2 linked regions of the Desulfatitalea tepidiphila genome follow. The protein of the gene in region 2 interacts with the protein of the main gene of each other region in a pairwise test. Links are inferred from orthologs where the notes say so. Each region holds a gene or a part of one and is shown on either strand. Other genes may lie near its edges. The genes, in order: serC and selB.

What was found.
Region 1: the proteins of selB (region 2) and serC interact in binary tests that used the Escherichia coli proteins (3 or more experiments, as listed by UniProt). The link is inferred for Desulfatitalea tepidiphila from one-to-one orthologs.

Annotation. Positions count from the first base shown.
Region 1 is NZ_BCAG01000003.1:553,559-569,261, forward strand. Bases 4,567-7,468 are described here. They hold serC (3-phosphoserine/phosphohydroxythreonine transaminase), read right to left. Parts: upstream 6,611-7,468; coding sequence 5,522-6,610; downstream 4,567-5,521. Other genes in these bases: DFT_RS07090 (aldehyde ferredoxin oxidoreductase family protein), read right to left, coding at 4,567-5,093; hisD (histidinol dehydrogenase), read left to right, coding at 7,213-7,468. In the rest of the region: DFT_RS07075 (3-hydroxyacyl-CoA dehydrogenase/enoyl-CoA hydratase family protein), read left to right, coding at 1-1,349; DFT_RS07080 (thiolase family protein), read left to right, coding at 1,406-2,590; DFT_RS07085 (hypothetical protein), read right to left, coding at 2,677-3,282; more of DFT_RS07090, read right to left, coding at 3,351-4,566; more of hisD, read left to right, coding at 7,469-8,523; DFT_RS07105 (HD domain-containing phosphohydrolase), read left to right, coding at 8,599-9,606; DFT_RS07110 (nucleotidyl cyclase domain-containing protein), read left to right, coding at 9,603-11,927; DFT_RS07115 (universal stress protein), read right to left, coding at 11,976-12,434; DFT_RS07120 (radical SAM protein), read left to right, coding at 12,948-13,817; tkt (transketolase), read left to right, coding at 13,998-15,703. UniProt on the Escherichia coli protein: Catalyzes the reversible conversion of 3-phosphohydroxypyruvate to phosphoserine and of 3-hydroxy-2-oxo-4-phosphonooxybutanoate to phosphohydroxythreonine. Is involved in both pyridoxine and serine biosynthesis.
Region 2 is NZ_BCAG01000003.1:258,787-274,508, reverse strand. Bases 8,583-11,503 are described here. They hold selB (selenocysteine-specific translation elongation factor), read left to right. Parts: upstream 8,583-9,042; coding sequence 9,043-10,965; downstream 10,966-11,503. Other genes in these bases: DFT_RS05790 (DUF2333 family protein), read left to right, coding at 10,988-11,503; DFT_RS26460 (hypothetical protein), read left to right, coding at 8,813-8,983; DFT_RS05800 (FHA domain-containing protein), read left to right, coding at 8,583-8,652. Also shown: DFT_RS05835 (citrate synthase), read right to left, coding at 1-1,117; DFT_RS05830 (hypothetical protein), read left to right, coding at 1,237-2,052; gtfA (sucrose phosphorylase), read right to left, coding at 2,064-3,506; DFT_RS05820 (HAD-IIB family hydrolase), read right to left, coding at 3,509-5,704; DFT_RS05815 (carbohydrate kinase family protein), read right to left, coding at 5,697-6,599; DFT_RS05810 (hypothetical protein), read left to right, coding at 6,814-7,035; DFT_RS05805 (hypothetical protein), read left to right, coding at 7,147-7,629; more of DFT_RS05800, read left to right, coding at 7,939-8,582; more of DFT_RS05790, read left to right, coding at 11,504-12,295; DFT_RS05785 (ATP-binding protein), read right to left, coding at 12,323-15,190; DFT_RS05780 (2-oxoacid:acceptor oxidoreductase family protein), read right to left, coding at 15,448-15,722. UniProt on the Escherichia coli protein: Translation factor necessary for the incorporation of selenocysteine into proteins. It probably replaces EF-Tu for the insertion of selenocysteine directed by the UGA codon. SelB binds GTP and GDP.

The sequences.
Region 1 (15,703 bases), 300 kb from region 2 along the record:
ACGACAAGGGTGCCAGGTTCGTCTGGCGGGTGACGGCAGAAGGGTTGATTTACGCCGCCAACCGGATTCCCGAAATTGCCGACACCATCGTGGAAATCGACAACGCCATGCGCTGGGGCTACGGCATGGATCGCGGGCCGTTCGAAGTGTGGGACCTGCTCGGCGTCGCCCGCGTGGTCGAACGCATGGAAAAAGATGGATTGGTGGTGCCGGCCAAGGTCAAGGAGATGCTCGCCGCCGGAAACACCTCTTTCTATAAGGTCGAAAAGGGACAACGCTTCTTCTACGACTTTGTCACCAAGAGCTACAAACCCATCGTCACCAGCGACACCGTGATCTCCCTTGCCATGCTCAAAGCGGCCAAGGGCGTGGTGCTGGGCAACGCGTCGGCCTCGTTGATCGATCTGGGCGACGGCGTTTTTTGCGCCGAGTTCCACACCAAGATGAATGCGCTCAACGACCAGATCGCGGAGTTCCTGGAACAAGCGCACGACTATGTGGATGCCAACGGCGTCGGCATGGTCATCGGCAACCAGGCCGGCGGCATGCCCGGGGCCTTTTCGGCCGGCGCGGACCTGGTCCAGGTCAAGGAGGCGGCCGCCCAGGGTTTGTTCGATGACATCGAAAAGGCGGTCAAGCGTCTTCAGGATGTGATTCAGCGCGAACGTTACAGCTGCTATCCGGTCGTGGCGGCGCCGTTCGGCCTGGCCTTGGGCGGTGGTTGCGAGATCTGCCTGGGCGCGGATCGGATCGTGGCCCATTCGGAGCTTTACATGGGATTGGTCGAGGTCGGCGTCGGCCTGCTGCCCGGCGGCACCGGTTGTCACGCCCTGTGGCGCAAGGTGATCGAGAACATTCCGGCATCGGTGCCTGATTACGAATTGACCAAATTCTTTATTCCCGTTTTCCAGGCCATCGCCATGGCCCAGGTCTCCACATCGGCGGCCGAAGCCCGTGCCAGGGGCTTCCTTGGTCCCAAGGACCGCGTCGTCTTCAACCGCGATCATTTGATCGGCGAGGCGAAAAAGGAAGTGCTGCGCATGGCCGACGACGGCTACACCCCGCCGGTGAAACGGCCGTTGCGGGTGTTGGGCGAAGCGGCCTTCGGCATCGCCAACGCCGAACTGCTCAACATGACCAATGCCGGTTACGCAAGCGAGTATGACGCCTATCTGGCCAGCCGCATCGCCTTCGCCATCGGCGGGGGGCAGAGTCGGACCGGGAGCCTGATGAGCGAAGATTCCATGCTGGCCCTGGAGCGGAAGACCTTCGTCGACCTGCTGAAACAAGAGAAGACCATTGCCAGGATCGAACATATGCTCAAGACAGGCAAGCCGTTGCGCAACTAACACATTAGCGAAAGCATACCCATTAAAATAACCCAACCTATTTGTGGAGGGATATCATGAGAGAAGCATATATTGTCAGTGCCGTCCGCACGCCGGGATGCAAGCGGGCCAAAGGCGCTCTGAAAGATACACTGCCCCTGGATCTTATTTCTTTTATTCTGAAAAGCGCGGTGGAAAAAGTGCCGCAGCTCGATGCCAACGATATCGACGACGTGATGATCGGCTGCGCCTTTCCGGAAGCCGAGCAGGGACTGAATATCGGGCGAAATGGGGCCAAGCTCGCCGGTTTTCCCGATAAGGTCTCCGGCGCCACGGTCAACCGGTTTTGCGCCTCCGGCCTGGAAGCCATTGCGGACAGCGCCATGCGCATCATGGCGGGCTGGTCGGATGTCACCATCGGCGGAGGTATCGAATCGATGACCTACGTGCCCATGGGCGGCAACATGCCGAGGCCCTATCCGGATCTGGAAAAAAGAGAGATCGATCTGTTCGTCTCCATGGGCATCACGGCCGAAAATGTGGCCAATCGCTACAACATCACCCGCCAGATGCAGGACGAGTTTGCTTATCAATCCCAGATGAAGGCCGCCGCTGCCCAGAAAGAGGGGCGTTTTACCGAGATCGTCCCCACGCCGGCCACCAAGTTCGTGCTCCAGAAGGATGGGACCTACAAGCGCGAAACTTTTATTCAGGACTTCGACGACGGCGTGCGGGCTGAAACGACCCTCGAAGGCCTGGCCAAGTTGCGTCCGGCTTTTGCGCTGACCGGCTCGGTCACAGCCGGTAACTCCTCCCAGACCACCGACGGCGCGGCCGCCACGGTGCTGATGAGCGGCGAAAAGGTCAAGGAACTGGGCATCAAACCCCTGGCCAAACTGAAATGCTACACCACCGTGGGCTGCCGGTCGGACGAAATGGGGGTGGGTCCCCGATATGCCATTCCCAAGCTGCTCAAATTGGCCGGCATGACCATTGACGACATCGGTGTCTGGGAGATCAACGAGGCCTTTGCCTCCCAGGCGCTGTATTCCATCCGCGAACTGGGCCTGGAAAAGTATATGGACCGCATCAATCTCAATGGCGGCGCCATCGCCTTGGGCCATCCGTTGGGCTGCACCGGCGCCAAGCTGTGTGCCACTTTGATCGCCAATATGCAGCGCACCGGCGCCAGGTTCGGCGTCGAGTCCATGTGCATCGGCGGCGGCATGGGTGCCGCGGCCCTGTTCGAACTCTGCGACTAACCCCTTCCGTTCCTCACGAAAGGGTTTCGTTGACCTGAAGTCCTTCCTTAAAAGACCGAAGCTGCCGAGAGGTGGCTTCGGTTTTTTTATGGGGAGGGGGAAAGCACGACCAACCGTATCCAACCCTCGGGCCAGGCGACAGCAGGCAGCCGATCGGGCGGAAGGGATTGGCCGTTCCAGACCACGCTATCTATGGCGGCCAGGGCCGAAGGCGATAGCTGCGCGAAGTGGCGGGCGAGGGACGGGCCTTTGAGCCATATTCCCTGCTGCAGAAGCATTGGGCCCAACTCTTTGGCCACCATATTGAACAGTTTCAGGGTCACCATGGTGTCGTGGTGTCCGGCTTCCAGGCGGTCGGTGGGCCGTTGCGATATGTCTTTGCGGAAGACGGCCAGCAGGCCGCCTTTGCGCAAGGTGGCGCCCATCAGGCCGGGCATGGCCGCAGAGAGGGCCACGGTGGCATGTTCCGTCACACGGATATCTTCCGGGCGATCCACGGTGCGCCCGTCGACGAAGATCGTCTGCACCCGCTGGTCGAGATAACCGGGGGTAATGCCGATCCGGCCGCAGAGCAGTTCGATCAGCGGCATGCCGACCTGGGCCGGTATCCCCACACCCGATCCAAAGAGGGCTGAGGATAAGAGGCCTTGCGGCTGGCCCGTGGTGATGACGAGGGATGCGGTGGTTGTCATGGCGGCAAAATCAAACGGGGCGCCGGGTTGCGGCGCCCCGCGGTTATTGGCGGTTGACGGGGAAGGGATTAAAAGTTGAATACCTCATCGAGTTCCTTGTCGCTCACATCGAAGGTCACATTGTGGGGCGGCAAGGCCTCTTTGAGCAAGTAATCCGGCAGGCGATCGTGTGCCTTGGTCAAACCGGCGGCCGCGTTGAAATCCCGTTCCTGTTTGAGGATGGTTTTGCCCAGGGCGGTCACGTCGTCGGCCGTCAGGTTCGCTCCCGTGAAACCGTTGATCAGGTCGATCAGGGACTGGAAGGTTTCCGGCTGATCCAGAATAGCAAACGCGATGAACAGACACATGCCGGTGGCATCGATGGCGGCGGTCGCAATCTGCAGATTCCGGGACAGTTCGATCTGACCCTTGGGGCTGAGAGGATCCACGCTGCCGCCCACGCCCAGCAGGTTGGCCGTCACCGCGTAACCGGCGGTATGATCCGCACCCATGGTCGTCGTCGCATAGGTCACACCCATTCCTTTGACGGCCCGGGGATCGTAAGCGGGCATGGACTGGCCTTTGACCACCGGCACGCGCTCGATGCCGAACACCCTGCCGGTGACCGCGGCGCCGCTGCCCAGGATTCGGCCCAAAGGAGTGCCTTTGCCGACCTCTTCCAGGAGTCGGATGGCCCCCTCGGCATCGCCGAATTTGGCCAGGCCCGCGTCCATCGCCACGGCGATGGTGGCCCCCATTTCGATGGTGTCCAGGCCGAAGTCGTCATCCATGCGGTCGATCCTGGCGATGGCGTCCAGGTCGTCGATGCCGCAGTTGCCGCCGTGGGCCCATACGGTTTCGTACTCCGGCTGCTTGCTTACGAAGCGGCCGTTTTTGTCGTAGAAGGTTCCCGAGCACCGGATGACACATCCGCGATGGCACCCGTGGGTGGCCGATCCCTCGCCGCCCCGGCTGTTTTCCAGTTCGGCCTGGGCTTCGCCGCTGATTTTGGCGGCGCCTTCGAACTGGCCGGTTTTGAAGTTGCGCGTCGGGTAGGCGCCGGCCTCGTTGACCACATTGGTCAGCACGTTGGTGCCGTAGGCCGGCAGCCCCTGGCCGGTGACCGGATGTTTGCGCAGACCGGCCACGAATTCCTTGTTGGCAGCCTTGAATTTTTCTGGGTCTTTGGGGGTGCGCATCGACGTGCCGGCATCATCGATGACGATGACCTTGATTCCCTTGGATCCCATGACCGCACCCACACCGCCCCGGCCCGCATGGCGTGTCGGACGCTGCTCCATGTCGGTAAAGGCCACGGAAGCGGCGCTCAGTTTCATCTCGCCGGCCTGGCCGATGGAGATGCAGCTTACCTTTTCTCCGAACTCGGCCTTGATCTTGTCGACCAGGTCGTAGTTGCCGAGCATCTTGAGGCTGTTGTCCGCCTGGATGGTCGCGCCGTGCTTGTTGATCACCACTTTGTAGAGCGTGTCGTCCTTGGGGGCGCCTTCGAGGATGATCGCCGCATAGCCCAACCGGGCAATCATCTGGGATGGCTGGCCGCCCGAATTGGCCTCTTTGATGCCACCGGTCAAGGGGCTTTTGCAGCCCACGGAGATTCTGCCCGACATGGCCGCTGCCGATCCGCTGAGCAGGCCGGGCGCAATGACCAGTTTGTTGTCGGTGCTGAGCGCATGGCAGGTGGGGGGCACTTCCTTGGCCACGACGGTCGATGTCATGGCGCGTCCGCCCAACCCGGCGTAGGGTCCGAGGGGTTCGGTTTTGATCTCCGGACCGGCGCTGCCACTCATGTTGATACGTAAGATTTTGTCCATGCCAAGCCTCCCGTTAAGATTGGTATTGGTTAAGCCGAACAATCATAAGGCATCTAAGATACAATAGGGGTCTCTGGGAAAAGTGATCCTGTTAATAGGTTTAATTTAACATGTAATTATGGGTAATCATCGGTATTGTCAAGCAGAACCGGGAGCGACAGCATCTCGCGTAAGGGAACGTTCGGCGGGTGTCATGAACCGGGTGTCGGGTATGGAAAGGGGCTTCGATAAAGGACGGGATGACGACCTGAGAAGATGACAAAAAAACCAGAAGCGACATTCGGCACCTTTCGGGGGTTCGACGGCCCAAAAGGCGTTTGGCCGGATGCGGAGGTGGGGTGGAGCGAGAAGACCACTGGGCAGACGCTCAGGTGACGCCGCCTGTCCAGTGGGTGATGGCGCGTGAGAAAAGCGAAGGCGATGAACGATCAGCCGTTGCTCTTTTCGAATTGTTTCATGAAATCGACCAGGGCTTCCACCGCTTTCAGTGGGGTCGGATTGTAGATCGATGCCCGGCAGCCGCCCACCGATCGGTGCCCCTTGAGTCCGCCCAGGTCGTTTTTCAGGGCTTCGGCCACGAATTTTTTCTCCAGCTCTTCGCTGGGCAGCCGGAAGGTCACGTTCATCCGGGAGCGGCTGTCCGCATCCGCGGTGCCTTTATAAAAGCCGCTCTGGTCGATATAGCCATAGAGCAGATCGGCTTTCTGCTGGTTGATCCGGGCCATGCTGTCGAGACCGCCGATTGTCTCCTCCAGCCATTTGAGGACCAATTGAACGGTGTACACGGAAAAGCAGGGCGGCGTGTTGAACATGGAGTTCTTTTCGGCATGGGTGGAGTACTTGAGCATGGTCGGCAAATTTGCCGGTTCCAGCTTGAGCAGGTCATCGCGCGCTACCACCAGGCAGACGCCGGCCGGCCCCATGTTCTTCTGGGCACCGGCGTAGATCAGGCCGAAACGGCTGGCGTCGAAAGGCCGCGAAAAGATGTCCGAGGACATATCGGCCACCAGGGGAACCTTGCCGGTGTCGGGCATCTCGGCCCACTGGGTTCCCTTGATGGTATTGTTGGTGGTGATGTGAACGTAGGTCGCATCAGGGGTGAACTGGATATTTTTGGGAATGTAGGCAAAGTTTCGATCTTCCGAACTGGCCACGACATTGACCTTTTTCCCCAGGATCTTGGCTTCTTTGATCGCCTTGGTGGACCAGGTGCCCGTGTTGACATAGTCTGCGCTGCGGCCGTCGGCGAGAAAGTTCATCGGAATCATGCAAAACTGCATGCTGGCCCCGCCCTGCAAAAACATCACCTGATAGCGGTCGTCCAGCTTGAGCAGGCGTTTCACCCGGGCCACGGCGTCGTTGATGACATCATCGAACCATTTCGACCGGTGACTGACCTCGGTGATGGACATGCCCGAGCCCTTGAAATCGAGAAAATCTCTCTGGATCTCTTCCAGTACGCTCAAGGGGAGTGCAGCCGGGCCGGCGTTGAAGTTGTAGATGCGTTTCGGACTCATGAGATGACCTCCATTGATATGAGTGATGACGGCAGATCCCAGCAGTCAAGGATGTGATGACGCTAACCTGTCGAGGCATTCAAAACGTCTTTCTATCTTAAATTCCGATGGATAAGTCAATGCCAATTTGGACGATCCAAAGAGGGGGCAGGGGCCTGTGCATTTGGCCACGGCCGCGGGCCGACACCAGCAGTTCTAACTGAATGTGATTCACCTTGAAGCGCATGGATTACAGAAGTTGTTTGATAAAAATAATCGCATGGCAACGGCGATGGTAGGCGTGGGTGGAGCAGGTGACCAGGGCCACATACGCCTGCGGTCAATAGTGCCGGTTTAATGCAAACGGCGGACAAGCGGCCCAGACTGTTTGAGCGCAGCGAGTTTCTGGGCCGCCCGCCGTGCATTTTACCGGCACTTGACCGCTTGGCGTGTGGCATCGGCCACCTGTTCCATCCAGGCCGGGTTTAATGAACCGCATTCATTTAGAATCCCTGGGCCGACTTTGCTACTTGACACCCATGCGGCAATTGCCCATATTCGAATTTTTTGCTGACAAACCGATATTTTTTGGCGGATGCCATCACACCGACAAGGGGAAGACAGTGATTAACATATTGGAATATCCATCGGAAGCTGCCGTCAAACGGCTCGACCGCATCGTTGCCCGTGATCTGGCTTTCAGCCGCAAGGAGTTGGCGGCGGTGCAACGCATCCTGGAAACCGTACGGAAAGAGGGGGATCAGGCCCTCATCGCCTATACCCGCCAATTCGACGCCCCCGATTTCTCGGTCGACCAGATCGCTGCCACCCCGGAGGAGTTCGCGGCGGCCGAGCGCAAGGTCGATCGAAAATTCAAGCGGGCGCTCGGACGCGCCATCGAACAGATCAGCGAATTTCATCGCAAGCAACTGCCGCGCTCCTGGTTCGATACCCCGCGTCCGGGGACTTTCCTGGGGCAAATGGTCCATCCGGTGGATGCGGCCGGCGTCTATGTGCCCGGTGCGAAAGGCGGGGAGACACCGCTCGTCTCCTCGGTGCTGATGGGGGCCATTCCGGCCAGAATCGCGGGCGTCCCGCGCGTGACCATGGTCACGCCGCCCACCCGGGACGGTGCGGTCAGTCCCCATCTGCTGGTGGCCGCAAAGATGGCCGGCGTCGATGCGGTTTGCAAGGCCGGCAGCGCCTGGGCGATCGCCGCCCTGACCTATGGGACGGAAACGATTCCCAAAGTCGATGTGATCGTCGGGCCGGGCAACATTCACGTGACGTTGGCCAAAAAACTGGTGGCGGGTACCGTGCAGATCGATATGATCGCCGGGCCGAGCGAGGTGCTGGTCGTCGCAGATGAATCGGCCAACGCCGATTTCGTGGCCGCCGATCTTCTGGCCCAGGCCGAGCACGACCCCCGCGCATCGGCGGTTCTGTTGACCGACTCCAAGACGCTGGCCGTCGCGGTTCAGAAATCCCTTCAACGCCAGGCCGCCCGGTTGGCGCGCAGGCAGATTGCCGAACAGGCGCTCAAAGCTTATGGCGCGCTGATCTGCGTGCCCGATCTGGATAGCGCCATCGACCTGGCCAATAGCATCGCGCCCGAGCATTTCGAACTTCAGGTGAAGGCACCTTTCGATTATCTGGGGCGCATCAAACATGCCGGCGCCGTCTTCATGGGCAGCTTCACGCCGGAACCGGTGGGAGACTACGTGGCCGGTCCCAACCATGTGTTGCCCACCGCCGGTACGGCCCGGTTCTCTTCGGCCCTGAGCGTCAATAACTTTCTGAAAAACACGAGTGTGATTTACTACACCCCCGATGCTTTCAAAGAGGAGGCCGACGACATCATGTGCCTCGCGCGCATCGAAGGGTTGGAGGCGCACGCCCGTTCCGTCGAGCTGCGTCTGATACCGGAAAAGTAACAGCGCCACCCACAGCCGGCCGGAACCGATTGGGGATAGAGTTGATCCCGGGCTGGTTTTCAGGATGTGAAGAACATGGTCCATAACACCATTCTGATCGTCGATGACGATCGGGTCATCCGTGAGATGCTGCGAAGCGGAATTCAGTTGGCCGGCTACCAATGCTTCGTCGCCGAGGGGGCGAGTACTGCGCTCGATCAAATGGCCCGGCACAACATCGATGTCGTCGTCGCCGATATCCGCATGCCCGAGATGAGCGGCATCGAACTGGGCCGGCTGATCAAGTCCAGATATGCCGCCGACGTGATCATCATGACCGGCTATGTCGATGACTTCAACTACGAAGACATCGTCGAACAGGGTGCCAGCGACTTCATCCAGAAACCCTTCCGCATCGCCGAGTTCGTGGCGCGGCTCAAACGCGTGCTCTCCGAAAGGGCATCCCGGCAGGAGCTTAAAAAGGCGCTCGGCGACCTCAAGATCAACCTGGATAAGTTCAGGCGCGCCATGGAGGGCATCGTTCAGGCCATGTCCGTGGCCGTGGAAATCCGCGACCCCTATACGGCCGGCCATCAGCAGCGGGTGGCGGATTTGGCCTGCGCCGTCGCGGCCGAGATGGGCATGACGGAAGACGATGTCTACGGGCTTCGAATGGCCAGCGTGATACACGATCTTGGAAAGATCGCTGTTCCGGCGGGGATCCTGGCCAAACCGGGACGACTGTCCGACCTGGAATACGAATTGATCAAAAACCACGTCAAGGCCGGTTACGACATTCTCAGGCAGATCGAGTTTCCCTGGCCCTTGGCCGATATCATCCTGCAGCATCACGAGCGGATCGATGGCAGCGGTTATCCCCAGGGCTTGCAAGGGTCAGATATCCTGCTGCCGGCGCGCATTCTGGCCGTGGCGGATGTATTCGAGACCATTGCTTCCCACCGTCCCTACCGCCCGTCGCTGGGCCTGCAGCACGCCATCGACGAGCTTCAGAAAAACAGCGGAAAACTCTACGATTCCGAGGTGGTGGCGAGCCTTCTCAAGCTGGTCGAAGAAGGTCGCTTTTCCGAGTTGGTGCAATCATGATCAGCCTTTTCTTCTCAAACACGCCCAAGTTGCCTGCGCTCAGCCATTTCGATCTTAAAAAATATGTCGTCGGTTTTTCCGTGGATCGCCTGGTGCCGGGGGTGGACAACATCCGACACGATGTGTTCGTCAGCCCCATCTTTACCGCCGCAACCCGCAAGATCGTCACCCAGCTGGTCAAACGGCATGCAGGCCTCGAAAAGCGCAAACCCGATCATCAGAACGTCAGCTGGGCCAAGGAGATCGAGAGCTATAAACAGCTCTACAAAGAGATCATGCGCGATGCGCTCAACAAGGCCAAGGCGCTTCGCGAACCCCAGGTCGAATGTCTGGCCCAGGCGGCGGTCGTCAAAATGCTTCTCGAAGAGGTCCGTTCCCAGTACGACCACCTGGTGGGAAGCCTGAAAAAATCGGCTCGTAAATCGGAACTGGCCGTCCATAACGATGCCGGCGAGTCGCCCAAGCTCAAAAACAAACTGCAACTCATCCTTCAAGATCGGGCCGCTTTACTGGAGCGGGTGGGAAAGGAGATCTGCGGTTTCTGGATCGACATCGAGCGCAAGGAGATCCAGCCGATGCGGGAGGCGATCTTCGGCAACAGCGGTTCCTTTTTCGGAGATGTGCTCGGTACCTCTCTGCTGCACCTGGAAAGTGCGGACAATGAGCTCTTTGTCCTGTTGGAGTACGATGTCGCCTTGGGGCGCCGCATCGAGGACCCGGATCGCTACGAGGGTCTGCTTTACTTCGTCCGGCATCTGATCAGCACTGCCGATGGCCCGGATCGATCCAAAAAGGTATTTCCCGTGGACAAACGGGCGGCACTTCCCGGAGTGCAAACGCCTGAAATGGAAGAACAAGCGCATAAGACCTACCTGCAAAAGATCGAAGCGTGGCTGCTGCACCTGGACAACATGGATCATCTGTTCAACTGGCAGCGCACCCGCGCGGAGGTGCAGGCACTTCGAAATAAAAAGACGGATCCCGAGGAGATCGCGAGGCTCAAACGGCTGGGAAAGAGCCAGAAGTTGATGTTGAATTACTTTTACCGGCAATTTCTGAAAAAGGGTCTCGTGGAACGTATTTCGGCCGCATACGAGATGCAGCCCGAGTATCTGGAATACTGCCCCCCACTCGTCCCTCAGCAGATCATGCAGTATTTGGCACTGCCAAAGTCGCGGCGGCTGGTCAGGCAGCGACTGAAACGACTCTCCGCCGTGTATGGCCGCAGCTTCAGCCTGGCGCCGCTGAACAGGAAGATCAAGTCCATGGAGCAGATCACCACCGCCAAGCGCAAAGCGTACCTGGTTCGCTTCATGCACGCTTTTGCCCATTACCACCGCGACGTGAGTATCTGCGACGTCATCAAGGATGCCATCCAGCGGGTGCAGATCGCGACAGAGGAGAAGATCGTCACCCTATCCCGCGAGAACAATACCCTCTATGAATTCCTGCTTCCCAACGAACAGGATTCTTCGAAAAAGCCCATCATCAACCACGTGGTCCTCAAGGCGGACGTCAGGGGATCGACCGATTTGACCCACCGCATGAACGAAAGAGGACTGAATCCGGCCTCCTATTTCAGTCTCAATTTTTTCGACCCGATTTCGGAGATATTGACCGATTACGATGCGGCAAAGGTGTTCATCGAGGGGGATGCCATCATCTTGTCGATTTTTGAACGCCAGGATACGCCCGGCGATTGGTACAGTGTGGCCCGGGCCTGCGGGTTGGCCATCAATATGCTGATCATCATCCAGCGGTCCAACGAAAAGAGCCGCAAACACGATTTGCCCGTCCTGGAACTGGGCATCGGCATCAGCTACCTGAACAAGGCCCCCACTTTTCTTTTCGACGGCAACAACCGCATCATGATTTCATCGGCCATCAATCATGCCGATCGGTTGTCGAGCTGCTCCAAGACGGTACGGCGGGCCATGGCCAATCACAAGGGGCCTTTCCGGTTGTATGTCTTCCAGACGCATTCGGAGGAGGAAATTGCCGCCACGGCCGACGATCTGTCCCTGCGTTACAACGTCAACGGCATCGAATTGAATGCGGAAGGCTTTGAAAAACTGACCAGAGAGATCGATCTTAAAATGCTGCCCGATGCTCCCGGCGCCGGCAAAAACCACAAGTACAATCTCTACCTGGGAAAATTCCCCACCAAAAGCGGGCGCTATCAGCGTCTGATAATCCGGGAGGCCCAGATTCCCGTGGTCCATCCGGTATCGCTGAAACCGGTTCGCTTCACCTTTAAAAAGTACTACGAAGTGTGCACCAATCCCGGCCTCTATAAATGGGCACGTAAACTGGAGCCCTAGCACACCTTCGATCCGGTCCCGCGGCTGCCCGCGCGTTGTGCCGATGCGTTAAGCGTTCTTCTCGTGATAGGGATTGACCACCAGCACCGGAATACGGGCCGTTTTGATCACCCGCTCGGCCACGCTGCCGAACAGCACGCGATCCAGCCCCTTGCGGCCATGGGTTCCCATCACGATCATATCGATGTCCTTTTCCTGGACATAATTGATAATGACATCCGATGGATCACCCAGCAACACTTCCCCCTGGGTGTTGGGCAGATGATTGAAATGCTTTGTTAAAAACTCGTCCATTTTTTTGCGGGCGCCTTCGACCAGCTCGTTTTCAAAGATGGAAATCGACGGCGGGGCGACATAGATGTCGGTGAAATACTGAAAGATCCGGACCACAAAAACGACGTGCACCGTCGCGTTGAATTTTTCCGCCATGGTCAGGACATTGGGCACCAGCCGTTCGGAGCTTTCGGTCAGATCGACGGGGAACAGGATGCGTTCGATGGTTTTCATCTGTCTCTCCTTTCCTGGATTGTCTGCGTTCTTTGCTGTTTCATCATTATAATGGGAATCCGGCGGATTGAAAGCGAAAACTCGAGCGTGTCGATGGCCGCCATGGACACAGCGATTCTAACTGAACTTTATTCATCCTGAAGGGCATGCTTTTCAGAAATTGTCTTAAAAAAAATTCGCATCGTAACGGTGATGGCAGGCGTGGGTGGGGCAGGTGGCCAGGGCCACGTGAGCCTGCTGTCATAGAGCCAGTTAAATGCAAACGGCGGATAAGCGGCCCAGACGGTTTGAGCGCAGCGAGTTTCTGGGCCGCCTGCCGTGCATTTTACCGGTACTTGACTGCTTGGCGTGTGGCATCGGTCACCTGTTCTATCCGCGCCGGGTCTAATGAATGACATTCAGTTAGAAACGCTGCAATTGACACGCACGCCTTTTTTTACCGCCTTAAATCTGATAAAGCGCATGGACTTGGACCGGCGACGGTCTAAATTATTTCAGGAGGTAGGATCGACAATGCATTACGAAGGCAACATCATCCGGCCGCCCAGCGAGGCCAACTCCATTCTGCTGCAGGTAACGGTCGGTTGCTCGCACAACAAGTGCACTTTCTGCGGCACCTATCGGGGCGAGCGTTTCAGAATCAAACCCGACGACATCATCATGCAGGACATCGATTTCGCGGCTGAACATTGTCGGCGCCAGCGCCGCGTGTTTCTCTGCGACGGCGATGCCTTGATCATCCCCCAAAAGCGGTTGCTCAACATCCTGCAAACCATCCGCCGCAAGCTGCCCTGGGTGACCCGGATCGGTTCCTATGCCAACACCAAGAGCATCGCCATGAAAAGCGATGAGGAACTCAAGGAGTTGCACGCCAATGGATTGGGCATTCTTTACATGGGACTCGAGAGCGGGGATGACGACACCCTGAAGGCGATCAACAAACGCGCCACCGCCGAAAAGATGATCACCATGGGCCGACGGGCCAAGGCGGCTGGTTTCAAGCTGTCGATTACGGTCATTCTCGGCATTGCCGGACGCGAACGCTCCCAGATCCATGCCGAGGCCACGGGCCGGGTGCTTTCGGCCATCGATCCCGATTACGTGGGCGCCCTGAGCCTCATGCTGGTGCCCAACACCCCCCTTTACCAGGATTACCGCGAGGGCCGCTTCCCCCTGCTCGAACCCGAGGAGATGCTCCGGGAACTGCGCACCATTTTTGCCCACACCCATCTGTCCCAGGGGCTGTTTCATGCCAACCACGCATCGAATTATCTTCCCATCCGGGCCAGGCTGCCCCGGGACCGTGAGGCCGTGCTCGATCTCATCGACAAAGCCCTGGCCGGCCAGGTGCCCTTGAAACCGGAATGGCTCAGGGGATTGTAAGGGGTAGCGGCCTTCAATCCGTGACTTGCATACAACCTCAATCCATTGTAACAAGCCTTGCCGTCCGGCCGGAAGCGATGCCGACGGACAGCAAAAACAGAAAGAGCATCGGAACGAAACCGCGTCATCATGAATATGGTCCCGGTCGCCAGGCCGGCGGACCCCAAGGAGAAACGACAGATGGATAGCCCCAAGACGGATCAGGACCATATCCTTTCGCAATGTTGTGTCAACACCATTCGGACCCTGGCCATGGATGCCATTCAAAAGGCCAACTCGGGTCACCCCGGCGCCCCCATGGGGCTGGCCCCCCTCGGTTACGTGCTGTGGACCCGAGTGATGCAACACAACCCCAAAAATCCGGATTGGCCCAACCGGGATCGGTTCGTTCTCTCGGGCGGCCATGCCTCCATGCTGCTCTACAGCCTGCTCTACCTGACCGGCTATGACGTGACCCTGGACGACCTGAAAGCCTTCCGGCAGTGGGGCAGCAAGACGCCCGGCCATCCCGAGTACGGCCACACGCCCGGTGTGGAAACCACTACCGGACCGCTGGGCCAGGGTCTGGCCAATGCCGTGGGCATGGCCATGGCCGAACGCCATCTGGCGGCGCGCTACAACCGGCCGGAATATGCCATCGTGGACCACTATACCTACGCCGTGTGTGGCGATGGCGACCTGATGGAGGGCGTGGCCTCCGAGGCGGCCTCGCTGGCCGGCCATCTGGGCCTGGGCCGACTGATCTGCATTTACGACGACAACGACATCTCCATCGAAGGGCATACTGATATCGCCTTTACCGAAGATGTCGCCAAGCGCTTCGAGGCGTACCACTGGCAGGTGCTCCAGGTGGCCGACGGCAACGACCTGGCGGCCATCGAGCAGGCCTTGAACGCGGCCAAGGCCGAAACCGGGCGTCCTTCGCTGATCGTTTTAAAAACCCACATCGCCTACGGCAGCCCCAACAAACAGGATTCGGCCGATGCCCACGGCGCCCCCCTCGGCGAAGAAGAGGTCTGCCTGGCCAAGGGTTTTCTGGGATGCGACAAAGACCAGCATTTTTGCGTGCCGCAAAATGTATTGGATCACTACCGTCTGGCCGTGGAACGCGGGCGGGAGGCAGAGGCCGCATGGCAGACCCGTTATGACGCTTTCAGGCGCGAACATCCCCAGGCGGCCGACGAGTGGGTCAATGCCATTACCGGATTTTTGCCGAGGGGTTGGGATGAGGATCTGTTGACTTTCCGGCCGGAAGACGGTTCGGTGGCCACGCGGGCCGCCTCGGGCAAAGCGCTCAATGCCCTGGCCAAACGCATTCCCACCCTGATGGGCGGATCGGCGGACCTGGCCCCATCCAACAAGACCTTTCTCGAAGGGCTGCCGGTGTTCCAGAAGGGCGCCTACGAGGGACGCAACATCCGTTTCGGCGTGCGCGAGCATGCCATGGGCGCGATCATGTCCGGTCTTTTCCTGCACGGCGGAATCCGTCCGTACGGCGGCACCTTCCTGGTCTTTGCCGACTACCTGCGGCCGGCCCTGCGTGTGGCCGCCCTGATGAAGCTGCCGGTGATCTATGTGATGACCCATGATTCGGTGGCCGTGGGTGAAGACGGTCCCACCCATCAACCGGTGGAACAGATCGCTTCGCTGCGGGCCATGCCCGACGTTCTGGTCCTGCGGCCGTGCGATGCCAATGAGACCGTGGACGCCTGGATCCAGGCCGTGCGCACCAACAACAGGCCGGTGGTCCTGGCCCTGAGCCGCCAGAAGCTGCCGGTGCTCGACCGCAAACAGACCGGCGGACGCCTGTCCCGCGGCGGGTACGTCCTGTCGGATTGCGACGGCACCCCCGACATCCTGCTCATCGCCACCGGCGCCGAAGTCCA
Region 2 (15,722 bases):
TACCGATGGCGCGTAAAACGATACCACTGTAAAAATCCACATTGGGATAGAGGTTGTGGTCGATGAAATAGGCATCGTTAACCGCCACCTCCTCCAGCTCCTTGGCGATGTCCAGGAGCGGGTCCTTCAGCTTCAGGGCCGACAACAGATCGTCACACATCTTCTTCATGATCTTGGCCCGCGGGTCATAGGTCTTGTATACCCGGTGTCCGAAACCCATGAGGCGGAAAGGGTCATCTTTGTCTTTGGCACGTTCCACCGCCTTGCGGTAGTCTCCCCCGCTGCGATAAATGTCGCTGAGCATTTCGACCACGGCCTGGTTGGCGCCGCCGTGCAGAGGGCCCCAGAGGGCCGACATACCCGCGGATATGGCCGCGTAAAGATTGACGCGCCCGCTGCCCACAACGCGCACCGCAGTGGTCGAACAATTCTGCTCGTGATCGGCATGCAAAATCCAGAAAACCTCCAGGGCACGCACCACCTCGCGCACGAATTCGTAGGGTTTGACCGGCGTGTTGAACATCATGTTGAGAAAATTCTCGCAGTAAGCCAGATCCGGACGGGGATAGACCACGGTGTGGCCCCGGGAAATCTTGTAGGACATGGCGGCCATGGTCCTCACCTTGGCTAGGAGTCGGGTCACGGTGAAGTTGATCTCCTCCTCGGTGGTCTGCAGCTCCGGATAAAAACTGCGCAGGGCGTTGACCATGGCGGAGAGAATGCCCATGGGATGGGATGCCCTGGGGAAATTCTGGAAAAAAGTCTTCATGTCCTCGTGGACCAGGGAATGGTCGTTGAGCATGATGGAAAAATGGCGCAGCTCCTCCGCCGTGGGCAAGCGGCCGTTAATCAACAGGTAAGACGTCTCTTTGAAGGTGGAGTGTTCGGCCAGTTCTTCGACCGGTATGCCGCGGTAGCGCAGGATGCCTTTCTCACCATCCATATAGGTAATGCTGCTTTTGCAGGCGCCGGTATTGGCGAAGCCCGGATCGAACGTAATCAGACCGGTATCGCGTCGTAATGCGAGGATATCGATGCCGCACTCATTCTCAGTCCCTATGATCACCGGCAATCGATACGTTTCCCCTTTGTAATTCAATGTGACATACTCATCCATCATTGTTTCCTTCATTTTTGGCATACGATTGCGCAGCGACTTGCCGGACAAAACGATTTGCTGAAAGGCTGCGAATCATATACAAAATATCTACCATCCGGTCAAGGAGAGGAGGAATTATGGGATTCAAAGAAAACCTGCTGAAAAAGATAGAAATCAATCGGTTGTCAGACCAGGTGCGCGCCTCCTGGAAACCCGCGGATCCACCTGGCCGTATCGACAAAGAGGCCATGAAGGCTCTGCTGGACATGACCCCGCTGACCTACAGGCGGGAGAGGGACCTGGATCTCTATTGCGAAGCAGACACCGCCGAAAAGCAGCGCATTCTCGTGTTCGACAACGAACTGAAGCTCTACCACACCACCATCGAGGATGTGGCGATGCGCAAGAGCCCGACGGTCAAGGAGATGGTCAGCATCCGCAACGCCATCAAAATCCTCAGCGACAAGGACGTGGTGGTCAGCATGAAAACCGATACCCTGGCTTGGGTTCAAAACCAACTGATCGATGGGTTGGACCTTTCCTACGAAGATGCAGACATCGACGCCCTTGCCCGGGATGGCCGCGAATCGCTGCGCAACGCCTATACCGACGGTATTGTCGAAGTGATGACCCTCTTTGGCGAACTGCTCGGCTACACCAAAGCGCCCAAGGTTTTCCAACTGCCCCACACCCATATCTGGGGGGGCGTGGATCGCACCGGCGCGGCGGCGGAGCGCATCGCCCCAGCGATTGTCTACAGCCTCGTTCGCAACACCCTGAACCTGCTCAATGGCCCGATCAACGCCAAAGATCCTGACGACCTGCGCAAGCTTCAGCAGGTAGCCGCTGGAAATGACAAGGCGGATATCGAGGGCGAAGCCGTGTTCGATGCATTGCGCGACAAGGTGTCGAAGGAACGACCCGATACCTTCACTTCAAACTTTACACTTTAAACTTAACACTTCTAAGCCACCATGGTCTTCATCCGGCGGCTTCGGCTTTCGTAATATCGGATGTGGCTGGCGTAACTTCTCAAGTCCACCTGAAGGGTCGTTTTGTATGGCGCCAGATGCCAGGTCAACGATAGATGGTCATCCGGCGCCTCCTCGATCTGAAAGTCGCCCTTGAAGGCCGGATACGTGCTGCGAAACTCCATCAGGCGCAGTAAGCGCTGAACGACCGGCTTCTGGATATCGGCGGCGATTTCGTCGAGGGTGTAATTGTGGCGGTTGATATCGCGTCCGTTTTTGGTGCGTTCGACCAGCTCGACGTCATTTTCTCCTGCCAACAATCCCACGTAGTAGACCTGGGGAATGCCAGGGGAGAAAAACTGGATGGCCCGTGCGGCGATATACGAGTCGTCGTTGCATTCGAGCGCAGAGTAATAGGTGCAGTTCACCTGGTAGACATCCAGATTCTGATACTCGGGCCCGGAATAGATCTTGCGCGTGTTAGCGCCCTTTTCGAACATGCCATGCACGGTTCGCTCGATTTCATCGGTCGTGAGCAAATCCTCCACATCCACCACGCCGATGCCATCGTGGGTATCCAGGGTGGTCACCTGGTTGCGCGGGCAGATTTCCAGCCAGTGTCGCAGGCGCGCACTGGTATGATGATACAGCGTGTGCAATACCAGCATGGGCAGGGCGAAGTCGTAGGTCCAGTAGCCGTGTTCGGCTATTTTGTGGTGGTAACGGTAGTGTTCATGGACCTCCGGCAGAATTTCGACCCCGAAAGGCGATACGTATTCATTTAACCATTCGAGCGTTTCCCAAACTTGGGGTTCGAGGAAAAAACAGTTGGTACCGATCTTGATGGTGGTATATGCAAAGGCGTCCATGCGGATCATTTTGGCCCGGGAACGCGCCAGCCGGATGAGAAAATTCCGGAAGACCTCCTTGGTCTTGGGCGAGGTGACATCCACATCGATCTGCTCGTAGTCGAACGTGCACCACAACTTCTCCCTGGATCCGTCGGCCCGTTCGATGACGGTATAGGGAGGACGCGGCTTACGGGTGTATACTTTGGCCAACTCCTCTTCGCTGATTTCACCGTCGGGACTCAGCTTGTCGAAATAGAGAAACATGTCCGCATATTCGGAGCGTGTGCCTTTTTCGATGTAATCCTGGAAAAATACCGATTGCCGTGAGATATGGTTGACCATGAAATCGATGATCAGGTCAAAATCTTCTCCGATTTTCTCGATATCCTCCCAGCTCCCGAAGATTGGATCGACTTCATGATAGGTCAATGGTGCAAAACCCCGGTCAGCGGATGACGGATAGAACGGTAGAATATGTACGCCGCCGACGGCGCCGGCCAGATACCGGCGCAGCACGTAGTGCAACTCCATCATGTTGCCGCCGAGGCTGTCGGGATAAGTAATGAGCTGGACCCTGTTCTGCATCGTCACTGTGCCGCCCCCCTGTTTTCCTCGCAAAATCGGTAGTAGTTCATGCCTTCCAGAATACCCCCGGCACAGGGCGCTTTGGCAAAGTAGATATGGCGCATTCCTTTCAGGGCTTCCAGCTCGGCGCTGTAGTTGCCGACCACGACACCGCGGGGTTCGCCCCGCAACATCTCCTCGTCGTTTCCCGAATCCCCGCTGACCAGAAAATTTCTCAGGGGGATGACCCATTTGTAGCTCAAATAGCGGATAGCCTTGCCCTTGGAGGCACGATATGGCAATATATCCAAATACTTACCATGGGAATAAATCAAATTGTATCGACACCGGTTGCTCAACAGCCGGTCGTGCACCAGGGCCAGCCGCTCTTCATCCGGATCCATGTAGTAGCTGATTTTGAATGTTCTTTGGGTCTCTTCCTCCTGGTACCTCAGAAAATCGAAATGCTTCAACAAGGAGACGATTTTATCGCGCTGCCATTGATGGGAGATGTGGGTCGCCCAGCCTTGTCCGAAACGGCGATTGGCGCCGTAATAGATTTCACTGCCCACCGAACAGATCATCACATCAGGCTGCGGCACTTCGTGCTTTTTGAGTATCCTCGTTGCGGAATCCACGGTTCTTCCGGTGGCGATGCCGAACCCGATACGTTCGCGATGCTCTGCAAGCACGGCCAGCAGATCCTTGAGCCGACTGTTGTCTTCGCCGATCAACGTGTTGTCGATGTCGGTAATCAAAAAATAGCGCAGCGACATCAAGCGCCGACCGATGGCATCCGATGGAACGGCGGTATCCATGTCGGAGGCCTGGTTGGCCGTGATCAACTTTCGGATGGCAGCGGCATAAGTGCCGGCATGGCTCTGCCAGGTATAGTATGTATTGACATTCATGATACCGTTTTTGGAGAATTTCTCCCAGAGCGGCGCATCGGAGATGATCTTGCGCAGTGCGGCGGAAATCTCCCTGGGCCGGGTCGGATCGATGAGAATGCCGTTTTCACAATTCCGGACGATGTCGTTGGGGCCGCCGTCATTGGTGGCCACGATGGGAAGCCCGGAGGCCGAGGCTTCGAGCAGTGTCAAGCCGAACGGCTCGGTCAAGGCCGGGTTGATAAACACGCCCCTTTTCTCGGCCGCGATGCGGTAAAGAGCAGGCACCTCGTAATCGAAATCGTGCTTCTTGGGGATCGCCATTTTGCCGTAAAGATCATATTTGTCCATCATCAGCAGCATGCGCGTCAGCACGTCGCGCTCATTTTCTTCCATGGCGTCGATATCTTTGCGCAGGCCCGCAAAGATTGCCAGATTGGCCATGGTCTGAAGCTCCAGATCCTCACCGTAGGCCTGAACGAGTCCGGAAATGTTCTTGCGTTTGTCCGGTCGACACAGCGCCAGGATTATAGGTTTGTCCGGATGGGGGAAAAAACGGTTTAGTTCCCGCAATATCGATGCCTGGGCATATTTGATATTTTCGGACTTGCTGTTTTCTTCAATCAAATCGTGATAGAAGGGATAAAAACGGTCGATGTCGATCCCCGGCGGAATAACCTTGTACTCGGGCACCTTCTTGTTGCGATAAAGCCCATACTGTTCTTCGATCTCGTGCTGGGTGCTGGTCACCACCAGGTCCGCGTTTGCCAGTATCTGCTCCTCGGCTTCGATACGGCGGTGGATTTTGTATTTCTTGTCGATATCGGCATCGGTCATGCCATCGGCCAGCAGCTTGCTGAGTTTTGTGCGCCCGAGGGAATGGCCGGTGTAGACAAACGGGATACCGAAGAACTCGGAAAGCTCCATGGCCACGTAACCGGCGTCCGGATAGTGCCCGTGAACGATGTCGGCAACGGCGTCCTGCCGCTTGATGAATTTGATGGTCTTGTCGACATACTCGTCCAGATGCGGCCAGAGCAGTTCCTTGCGCATATATTGCCGACCGCCGCACTGAATGCGGACGATGCGAAACTTGTCCGTGACCTGCTCGATGGGCTCGGCATAATCGGGTGATACCCGTTTGTCGGCGATCAAGCGGGTAAACAGATCGACCCGACCGATATCGTCCCGGGCACTGAGATGCCGTGCGAGTTCCAAGACATACGTGATTTGTCCGCCGGTATCCGAATCGCGCCCGAGTTCCAGGTTCTGCGAGCGTATCAGACCGTGAATGCTGAACAGTTGAACATAGGGAAGACGATCAGTCATGCATTAATCCTTCCATCTTTTTCCGCAAACGGGCATATATGGAGGAGTCATCGGGGATGGCGCCCGGCAATTCACAGATCTGCCCTGCGAAGTAGGTTGCGGCCGTCAAGGCGCTCTCAAGAGCCATACCTGAAAGGTAGCCGGCCGCGATAACGGACGCAAAGGCGTCGCCGGCACCGACGGTATCCAGAACCTTCCCGGTGGGCGGCGGCGATGCGTCGAATCGCTGCGTCGCTGTGAAAAGGGTGCTTCCGCTGGAACCCCTTGTCAGAATGACCATTTCAATCTCATGCGTTCTCATGAGATGGGCAACCAGCGCCTCTTCCTGGCTCGGCCCGCCCGACAACCCACCGACATGGTGCAATTCGTCGGTGTTGAGCTTCAGAATGTCGGCATAGTCCAACGAGGCCTCGATGACGTCGGCCCGGACATGGGGCGGCCGCAGATTGAGATCACAAAATGCTTTGGTGGATGCGCCCTTGCGCGACAGCAATCGGTCGAAACGCTCAAAGGCCAAGTCCGAACGCTGTGCCAGCGTGCCGAAGTAGATCATTCGTGTGTCCGGACCATGGATAGGCGTAAGTGCCTCAAAATCGATGTAATCGTATGCGACATCCTCACGGATGTCAAACCGGGGCACGCCATGATCGTCCAGGGTAACTTGAACGGTTCCGGTCGGATAGACGTCATCGACCTGGACATCATTGAGATCGAAATGGTGACGGGAAAGCAGCTTGCCGATCTCGCGGCCATGGGGATCATCTCCGATCCGGGTCAGGAACCGTACCGATAACCCGAGCTGTTTGAGATGAAAAGCAAAATTAAAGGGCGCACCGCCGATGCGCTGGTAGTTTTCAAACAGGTCCACCAATATTTCTCCGAGCACGGCAATCATCTTTCCTCCTTGAGAATGGGGGCGGTTGCTGACGACGGAAGGTGCAGTATCGTTGAACATCGGAGCGCAGCAGATAGAGACCAACACAGCAGCATAGGTAGCATGGTGATGGGCGCCACGAGAGCTCTAACAGACAATCCGCCGGACTGTCAAACCGACACAGCCGCCGTCAGCGATTCTAACTGAATGGAATTCACAGAACAGGAATATCGTTATGGAAACTGAAATCTTTTTCAATCAGCAAGCCAACACGCTGCAAGGACGCCTGGCGATCCGCTCCAGACAACGGGCGGCCATCATCACCCATCCGCTTCAAAGGTTCCTGCCCTACTGGCAACCCACTGCCCGTTTGCATGTGATTGAAAGTGCCGATCATTTTTTTGGTGCCGAGTTAACGTCCCTTCAAACCGAAATCACGACCGCTCTCATGGGATGAGATCGTCCTGACCCCAACGGGATAAGGGGTTGACATACGCTTGGTTGCGTTTGACTTTTCAAAAGATCGCCTCACTTTTCTGCCATAAAGGTCAATTCAGAGGAGGTGCCCATGCCATGCATCGACACAAAAACCAAGGGTAAAAGGACGCTGGCTCGGCTGTCCACGGCCTTGCTCGTGGCGGGCATTCTCATGATGCTCGGCTGCGCGTCCGGAGGTTATGGACGTTTATACCTGGATACGGAGGTCACTTTGTGGTTCAGGCAAAACAGCGTTCCCGACTATTATCGCTACTATACCAACGGCCGATCGGATATGCCCTACGCCATTATCGGAATCGATCCAAGATACCGCATCAATACAAACATATGGGAACCGGTGGCCCCCAACACCCCCAACTTCGCCGACAAGATCGCGTTCGTATGGCGCCCGGATATTTGGGAGCAGTTGGATCCGGCCCAAGGTGCATGGATCGAAAGCCCGGGCGGAGAAAAAATCGGTATCTGGTTCTCCATGTATCCCTTCACGACAATCGAACTTCAGGAGGACAACCGGGTGGTGATCCTGTCGCCTCATAATCCAGGCAGGGAATAGGATGGCGAGCCTTTTCCGGCAACAGGTCATTCACCTCGATCATAGGATTCATTCCCTTTTTAGACACGGATGGCCGGGCCATGCAGATCCAGCCGCTATTGTCCCGAAACCCCAATCTTGACAACTGGTTGAAAGAATGGTTTTAGTTGAAAGACTTTGATGGGACAACATCCAACCCAATGCAATTCATCCAACCATAAAACACATTATGAATGACATCCCAACGAAGCAACGGCTGGCTTGGGCCGGCGACAAGGACGGGAGTCGGGAGCGGTTCAACCAAATCGGCCTTAAAACAAAGGAGTGCTCATGGCGCGTCTAATCTTGACCTTCAACAATAAGGTGCTCGGCAACCACCAAATCTCACCTGGGCAGCAACTCACCATCGGCCGCCATCCCGACAACAAAATCGTCATCGACAACCTGGCCGTCTCGGCCCATCACGCCACGGTTCGCGCCGAAGGTCAAAACCTCATCCTGACCGACATGGGCAGCCGCAACGGCACTTATGTCAATAATGAACGGGTCGAAGAGAGCCGGCTGGCCCACCAGGATTGGGTGAGTATCGGCAAACACATTCTCATCGTGGACCTGTACGAAACCCTCTCCATGGAAGCCACCGCCGATGAGCTGATGGGTGTCCCGGGGAGTGCCGCCAATGCCGATCAAACCATGGTTCTCGACCGAAAAGAGGCCCAGTCGAGCTGGGTGGGATTCGACTATCTTTCGTTCCTCTCCTCGGTGCGCGAAGATTACGAGTTGACCGCCAAGGGGGTCTCCATAGGTAAAAATGCGGATGCGGACATCAAAATCACTGGTTTATGGTCCCTGTTTGCGGGTCAACCGAGCGCAACCATCACCAAACGAGGAAACGATTACGTTCTCAGCTACGTTCAGGGACGAATCACGCCCAAGGTGAACGACAAGGCGGTCAAAGGATCGGTCAAGCTGTCTCACGAAGATATCATCGCCATCGGCCCTTTGAAGGTCCAACTCCGATTTGTCCGCAGGCCGGTCAAATAGTGCCCAGCCACAAATGGCCGCTTTCCCTGGGCGCTGCAGGTCGCAATTCTGTCCGGCCTTCGCCCCACCCCCTCTGTCTGTGGAGACATACCTTACGGTTGAACATCCTTCCAAAAACAGCTAATTTAGGTTTTTTTGATATCTCAGACCGGAGAAGACTGTGAACCCAACCCACATCTTGATTCTGCGCGCCATACTGGGCGTCGTTTTCGGCGTCGTCCTGACCCGGCTCTTTTACCCCAATGCATCGGTCGTCTTCATGATCGGCCTTTGTGCCGTCCTGGTGGCCTTGTCCTATCTGACCGAATACCTGCGGCGGAAAAAAAAGTGAGACGGGCCAATGGTGGCATTGAGGATGAATGATAACGAGCATAAAGGAGTACATCGGTCGTGAAGCCAATCATCTTAGGCACTGCCGGACATATCGATCATGGCAAAACCACACTGATCAAAGCCCTGACCGGTATCAACACGGATCGGCTCAAAGAGGAGAAGCTGCGCGGCATCACGATCGAGCTGGGTTTTGCACACCTCGAGCTGCCCAGCGGCCAACGCCTGGGCATCGTGGATGTCCCAGGCCATGAAAAGTTCGTCAAAAATATGGTCGCCGGCGCAACGGGTATCGATCTGGTCGCGCTGGTCATCGCGGCCGATGAAGGCATCATGCCGCAAACCCGGGAACACATGGAAATCTGTACCCTGCTCGGCATCCGCCACGGCGTGGTCGTCATCACCAAGCGTGACATGGTGGACGAAGAGTGGCTGGCCATGGTGCAGGAGGAGATCGCCGACTTCACCCGGGGAACTTTTCTCGATGAGGCACCGGTGGTGCCGGTGTCGGCCATTACCGGACAAGGCCTGCCCGAATTCATCGCCACGCTCGACCGCATTTGCGAACACATCCCTGCCAAGACGGCTACCGGCCTGTTCCGCCTGCCCGTCGACCGCGTCTTCAGCATGAAAGGATTCGGCACGGTGATCACCGGAACGCTCATATCGGGCAAGGTGGCCGTTGGGGATCGGGTCATGCTCTATCCCTCGGGGGTGGTTTCCAAAGTCAGGGGGCTTCAAGTTCACAACCAGAGCCTGACCCAGGCCGAAGCGGGCATGCGCACGGCCATTAACTTTCAGGGGCTGGAAAAGGCGGCGGTCAACCGGGGGGATGTCCTCGCCAAACCCGAAGAGCTAATCCCCAGCTACATGGTGGATGCCGATCTGCTCTATCTGGCCAGTAACGCCAAACCGCTCAAAAACAGAACCCGGGTGCGATTTCACAGCGGCACCAATGAAATCATGGCAGTGGTCGTGCTGCTCGATCGGGAAGAGGCCCGACCCGGAGAGCATGCCCCGATCCAAATCAGAATGGATGTACCGGTGACCCTCGTCAAAGACGACCGTTACGTGCTACGCAGCTATTCCCCAATCCGGACCATCGGTGGCGGTGCCATTCTCGATCCGATTCCGCCCAAACACAAACGCCATCGGCCCGACATCATCGAGGCACTGCGGCTTCTGACGGAAGCCCCTCCCGAGGAGGTGGTCCGCCTGCATATTGAAAACAGTGGATTCAAAGGCTGTGCCTTCGGCGAGCTGTTGATCATGACCAACCTGCCGGAGAAACAGCTGGAACGGATCCTCCAGGACATTACCTCCAAACGAACGGCCATCCTGGTCGACAAAGAAAAGAGGCGCTACGTTCACCAGAAGGCCGTTTCCGACCTCCAAAAGGCGGTCACCGACCTGCTCGAAGCATACCACCAGAAAAACCCGCTCAAACCGGGTATGTCCAAAGAGGAACTCAAATCCAAACTGCCCCTCGGCGTGGACAACAAATTGGCGCTGCTCGTGCTTCAGCAACTCATGAAAGCCCAGGCCATCGTGCAGGAAGAAGACATGGTGCGCCTGGCCGGACACCGTGTGGCATTAGGAGTGGACCAGCGCACCCTGAGGACAAACCTGTTGACCGTTTATCAAAAAGAGGGACTCACGCCGCCCTATTTCAAGGAGCTCTGCTCTGAGCTCTCGGTTCCCGCCGAAGAGGCCCGGCAAGTCCTCTCCTTGCTGATCGACGAAGGGCATCTTATCAAAATCAAAGAGGAGCTCTATTGCCATCGGGAAGCGATCGATAAGATCAGGGATCAACTGGTGGCTTTCCTCTCCGAGCACGAAGAGATCTCCACGCCGCAGTTCAAGGATATGACTGGAGCGTCCCGGAAATATGTGATACCTTTAATCGAATATTTTGATACCACCCAACTGACCATCCGTATAGGAGATATGCGTAAATTGCGCAAACGTCCGACAGGCAGTTGATAGACAGGCCGGAGACATCACCATGGACACCCCCACGGGCCCCCAGGACCGCAATCGTGATAGTAACGCTGGATTTGCCGCGTTTTTGATCAAACGCGTGGTCGTCGTCACCCTTTTGATACTCGTGGTGCTGTGGGCTCTGGCCACCGGCATCGATTACCTGGATAAGCCCGCGCCCTGGAAAGATCGCCTGGTCAAGGACGACACCGGACCCACCGCGGCGCCTGCGGCCATGACATCCTCCGAAACGGCGAATATCCGCGCGGCCCGAGCGGCAAATCCGCATGGCGGTACCCCCGTTCATGCTTCCCAAGGCTCCGCCGGAATAGGAGAACTGGCCGTGCCGCCGCCACCGGCGAATACGGATCACCGACCGGTCATCGATGGCCACCTGCCCCAGCCCGCAAGCCCTCAGGTTGTTCAACCACACCAGGTGGCAGCCCCGTCCGCCAACGGCGCCACCCCTTCCGCGCCCCCTGCCCCGACTGCCGCTCCCGCCCATGGCACAACATCCGGAGAGGGCGCTGCCCCCAAAGCCGAACCGGGCGCTCATGCCGTCGCACCGCCCCCCAAACCGCTTCCCAAGGGCGTGACCTTCATCGACGCGGTCATCAAACCCCTCTCCCATGAGCTGAACGAGAGATTCTGGGGGTGGCGGCCCAACGACATCATCAACGTCACCGACAACGTGAACAACTACCAGCTGGGAGTTCTGGAAGTGACCCGGCGAGCGGTCGTCCAGTTGACCGAGCGCATATCCCGCACCGGCAGCACGGATACCATCAATCGCAAACTGGAAAACGCCATGAACTGGCTCATGATCAAAGCGGACTCCTACTGGTTCCCTTCTCCGGAAGCCAAATACAAGGATAGCCTGACGGAGCTCGCAGCGTACCGCACCCAGCTTATTTCCGGGGGAGCCTCGTTTTATGTGCGGGCCGATAACATCATTCCGCTGCTGATGACTTTCGAAGACCTGCTGGGCAGTTGCGATGAAAATCTGGTGAAGGCCAAAGAGAAGGATGGGTCGACGGTCGGATTCTTCACGGCTGACAACTACTTCTATTACGCAAAAGGGGTGGCGGCCGCCATGGGGGAGATCCTGGAAGCCGTGGCCCACGATTTCGAACAGATCCTGGTCTCTCGGCACGGCGAAGAGTTGCTGCACCACGCCGTCATCTCTTGCCAACTGGCCGCCTCTCTGGATCCCTGGCTCATCATCAACAGCGACCTGGACGGCTTTCTGGCCAATCACCGCGCCAATATGGCAGCGCCCATCAGCCATGCCCGTTATTATATAGGTCAACTGATCAAGACGCTATCGACCTGATACCCGCTCAATCGAACGGTGAAAGATTCAGCGGATTTCCCCCTTCTCGAGCTCTGATTTCACCGCCGAGGAGAGCTGCTGCAGCGTGTAAGGCTTGCGGATATACCCCCCTGCGCCCAGGGCCAGGGCCTTTTTCACCCTTGCCGACTCGTCGAAACCGCTGACAATGACGGCCTTCTGCCGTGGATGGCGGGCGAGCAATTGGCGGTAGAGGGTTAGCCCGTCCGAACCATTTCCCAGAACCATGTCCAAAAGAACCACAGCATATGGCGATTTGGCCATGTGATCCAATGCCGCCCGTTCGCTGTCCACAACGGTCACCTGGTAGTTCAGCCGGGTCAGCATCTCGTAGGCGATATGGCGATGCTCGGCCTCGTCATCGACCACCAGAACGGTTTCGCCATGGCCCATCAAATCTTCTATCTTCGGAACCGCCGGCTTGGGGGACTGCACTTCGTTGGTCGCCGGGAAGAACAAACGAATGGCGGTTCCCTTGCCTACTGTGCTGTGAACTTGAACGAAACCTTCATGGTCCTGCATCGTGGCCCATACGATCGCCATCCCCAATCCGGTACCGCTGCGGCCCATCACCTTCTTGGTATAAAACGGCTCGAAGATGCGGGTTAGATCTTCCTCGGGGATGCCGGTGCCGTTATCGATAACCGACAACACCACATAATCGCCAGCGGGATGATCTTTGACCCGTTCCCCCTGTTTCAATGTCTGGAACTCGCTGGCTATCACGATTCGCCCGCCACGGGGCATGGCCTCGGCCGCATTCATCGCGACGTTCATGACCATTTTGACCAGGTGGACCCGGGACCCGCGTATGGCCGGCAGCTCTCCGGCAAGCTGTAAAATGACTTCGATCCCCGGGTGATTGGCGCGCAAGCTGTCGTATTCGGAGCTGGTCACAAATTCATGGACTACCTGATTGACGTCTATCGCCTCCTTCATCTGCACGCCGCGACGTGCCAGGGTCAGCAGATCCTGAACAATGGCCGCCGCCCTTGTGCCGGCCATCTTCATCTTGGTCAGGGGTGCATACATATTGCTCTCTTTGGGGATATCCATGAGCAGCAGGTCCGGATAACTGACGATCGCACTGAGAATATTGCTCAAATCATGGGCGACCCCACCGGCCAGGGTCCCCATGGCCTCCATCTTCTGGGCGTGGCGCAATTTTTCTTCGAGCCGTTTTCTTTCAGTCGTATCGACGAGCACACAGCGCCCCTCGAGCACGCGTCCCTGGGGCCCCTTGAAAGGCTCCATGGTGATGTTCACCCAGAGGATGCGGCCATCCGCGTGATGCAGCCGCAGCTCTTCGTTGTAGACCGACCTCCCCTGCTGCAAGGCTTCCTGGACCCACTGCGCCCGGGTACGATTTCCGCGATCGGATGCCGCGTATTCCAGCCAGCATGAACCGATGAGCTGACCACGAGGCCTTCCCAGCAGCTCGGTGGCCGCCGCATTGCATTTGAGAATGGCCGCCTCGCCGGTCGATATGGAAAAATAGGCGGTCGGCGCATTTTCATAAAGGCTGCGATAGCGCGACTCGCTGTCTTGAAGCTTTTTGTAGGCAATTGCGCTGGATATGCTGACCGCTGTTTGATAGGCGATGCCCATCAAAAGATTCACGTCGCTCTGTGTCAACGGCCGTTTGGTGTGGATGTTGTCCACCGCCAGGATACCCAGGGAATGATTCTCATAGACGATCGGCAGACAGATCAGGGACTGGGAGCCCATCTCTTGAGCGAACAGCCGGCTTCTGGCCGAATACGAATTTTTCATCGTGTTGACATCGTCCACCAGCAGCGGGCGCTGTTCGCGAAACACCTGGACAAAGGTGCCTTTGGCATCGGGATGATCCAGCCGGAACCGGGTCCGGCTGAGCAGTTCGCTCTTTTCCTCGTCGAAACCGAACCCGGCGGAAAAAACCAGCCGCCGTTGGTCCTCGTCGGCCAACATGATGATGCCCCGGTCGAAATCGAGTTGGGCCTGGATTTGGGCCATGACCACTTGCGCCAGCTGGTTCACGTCGAGAAGCACGGATGTCGCCTGGCCGATCTTTTGAACCAGCAGGGCGCCGCGGTACCGGTAGTCGATCTCCTTGATGTGATCCTCGGCCACGTTGCCCTGCTTTTGAATCGTACGCACCAGATTCTGGCGCTCCAGGAAGGCGGCCCGGAAACCGATACCCATCAGGACGACCAGAGACGCGGTATTGACCGCACACCATATCGCCGGCGGCCAGAGAAACAGACCGACTGCGGCGTTGAGAATCACAAGGAGGGTGCCGACCTTGAAACCCCACTTCCATTTCTGGAAACTCGGCACCTCCCAGGCGACGATATATCGGCAACAGGGATCCCCGCGGTGGATGCACTGATCATGCTCGATCTGGGCAAACTTGCCGGTGAACAATGCGGCGAGAGATTCGAAGATGCCCAGACGATTGTCGCATTGATAGGGCTTTTCATTGACTCCGGCTGCCGGTACGCACAGAATCTCCACCTTGTTGGCGCCGACCTTGCGGACCTTGACGCGCGCCCCGTGGCTGAGCATGGGGTAGAGTTTGGCCAGCAGCAGGTAGATGGAAACGGTGTTGAGCAGCCCCAGCACATGCTGTTTGAGGGGACCGGACGCATCGGTCGATACCGCATATCGGCCGACCTCCCGCGCGATGTTCGGGTTTCCTGAAAGTGCCATGGCCTTTTCATGAAACGCGTCCACCTGCTCCTGGTTGAACCAACACCCCGGATCTTCCAATTGGCATTTGGTCAGGCCGGCGGCATCGATGATGGCATCTAAGTTGACTTGGGGATAATGGGCGTTGAGATAGGCAGCGTAAAACTTTAAAACCCGGCTGTTATAAACGGTGTCAGGTTTCGTCATGAGCAGGAGATCCCAACAATTGCGATGAGAAACAGAGTAGCTCAGATATTTCTTCTTTTGTTTTTATCATGTTATGATCGAACGGCCCCATATTGTCAAGTGATTGCACGAGAAATGATATCGAGTGAATCCGCCGACCTGCATGCCCGGATGGCGGGAAGCACAGGGACGGCGGGAGTTTCATAGGGCAAACTTCTCCACGCCGACACCGGCCGGACCTGGCGGGAATGGCGCGATGCCGCCCGTTGGGAAGTGATTCAAGCCCCCGGGTCCCGCACCAGCGCCAAACCAAGGTCCAATGCTTTGGTGTTCATTTCCAGAAAACGTTGCGGCACGCGGGCCGTCAACACCTTTTGTACAGCTGGCAGTGTAACCAGATGGGTAAAGCCCAACACCGCACCGAGCATGCAAATGTTGAAAGCCAGTGGCGTTCCGAGGTGTTGCATTACCGTATCATACAGGGGCAATTGCTTCTGGATCGCGTCCACCCGGCGTTCGGTGTTGACGTAACGGCTGTCGGATATCAGTAAGC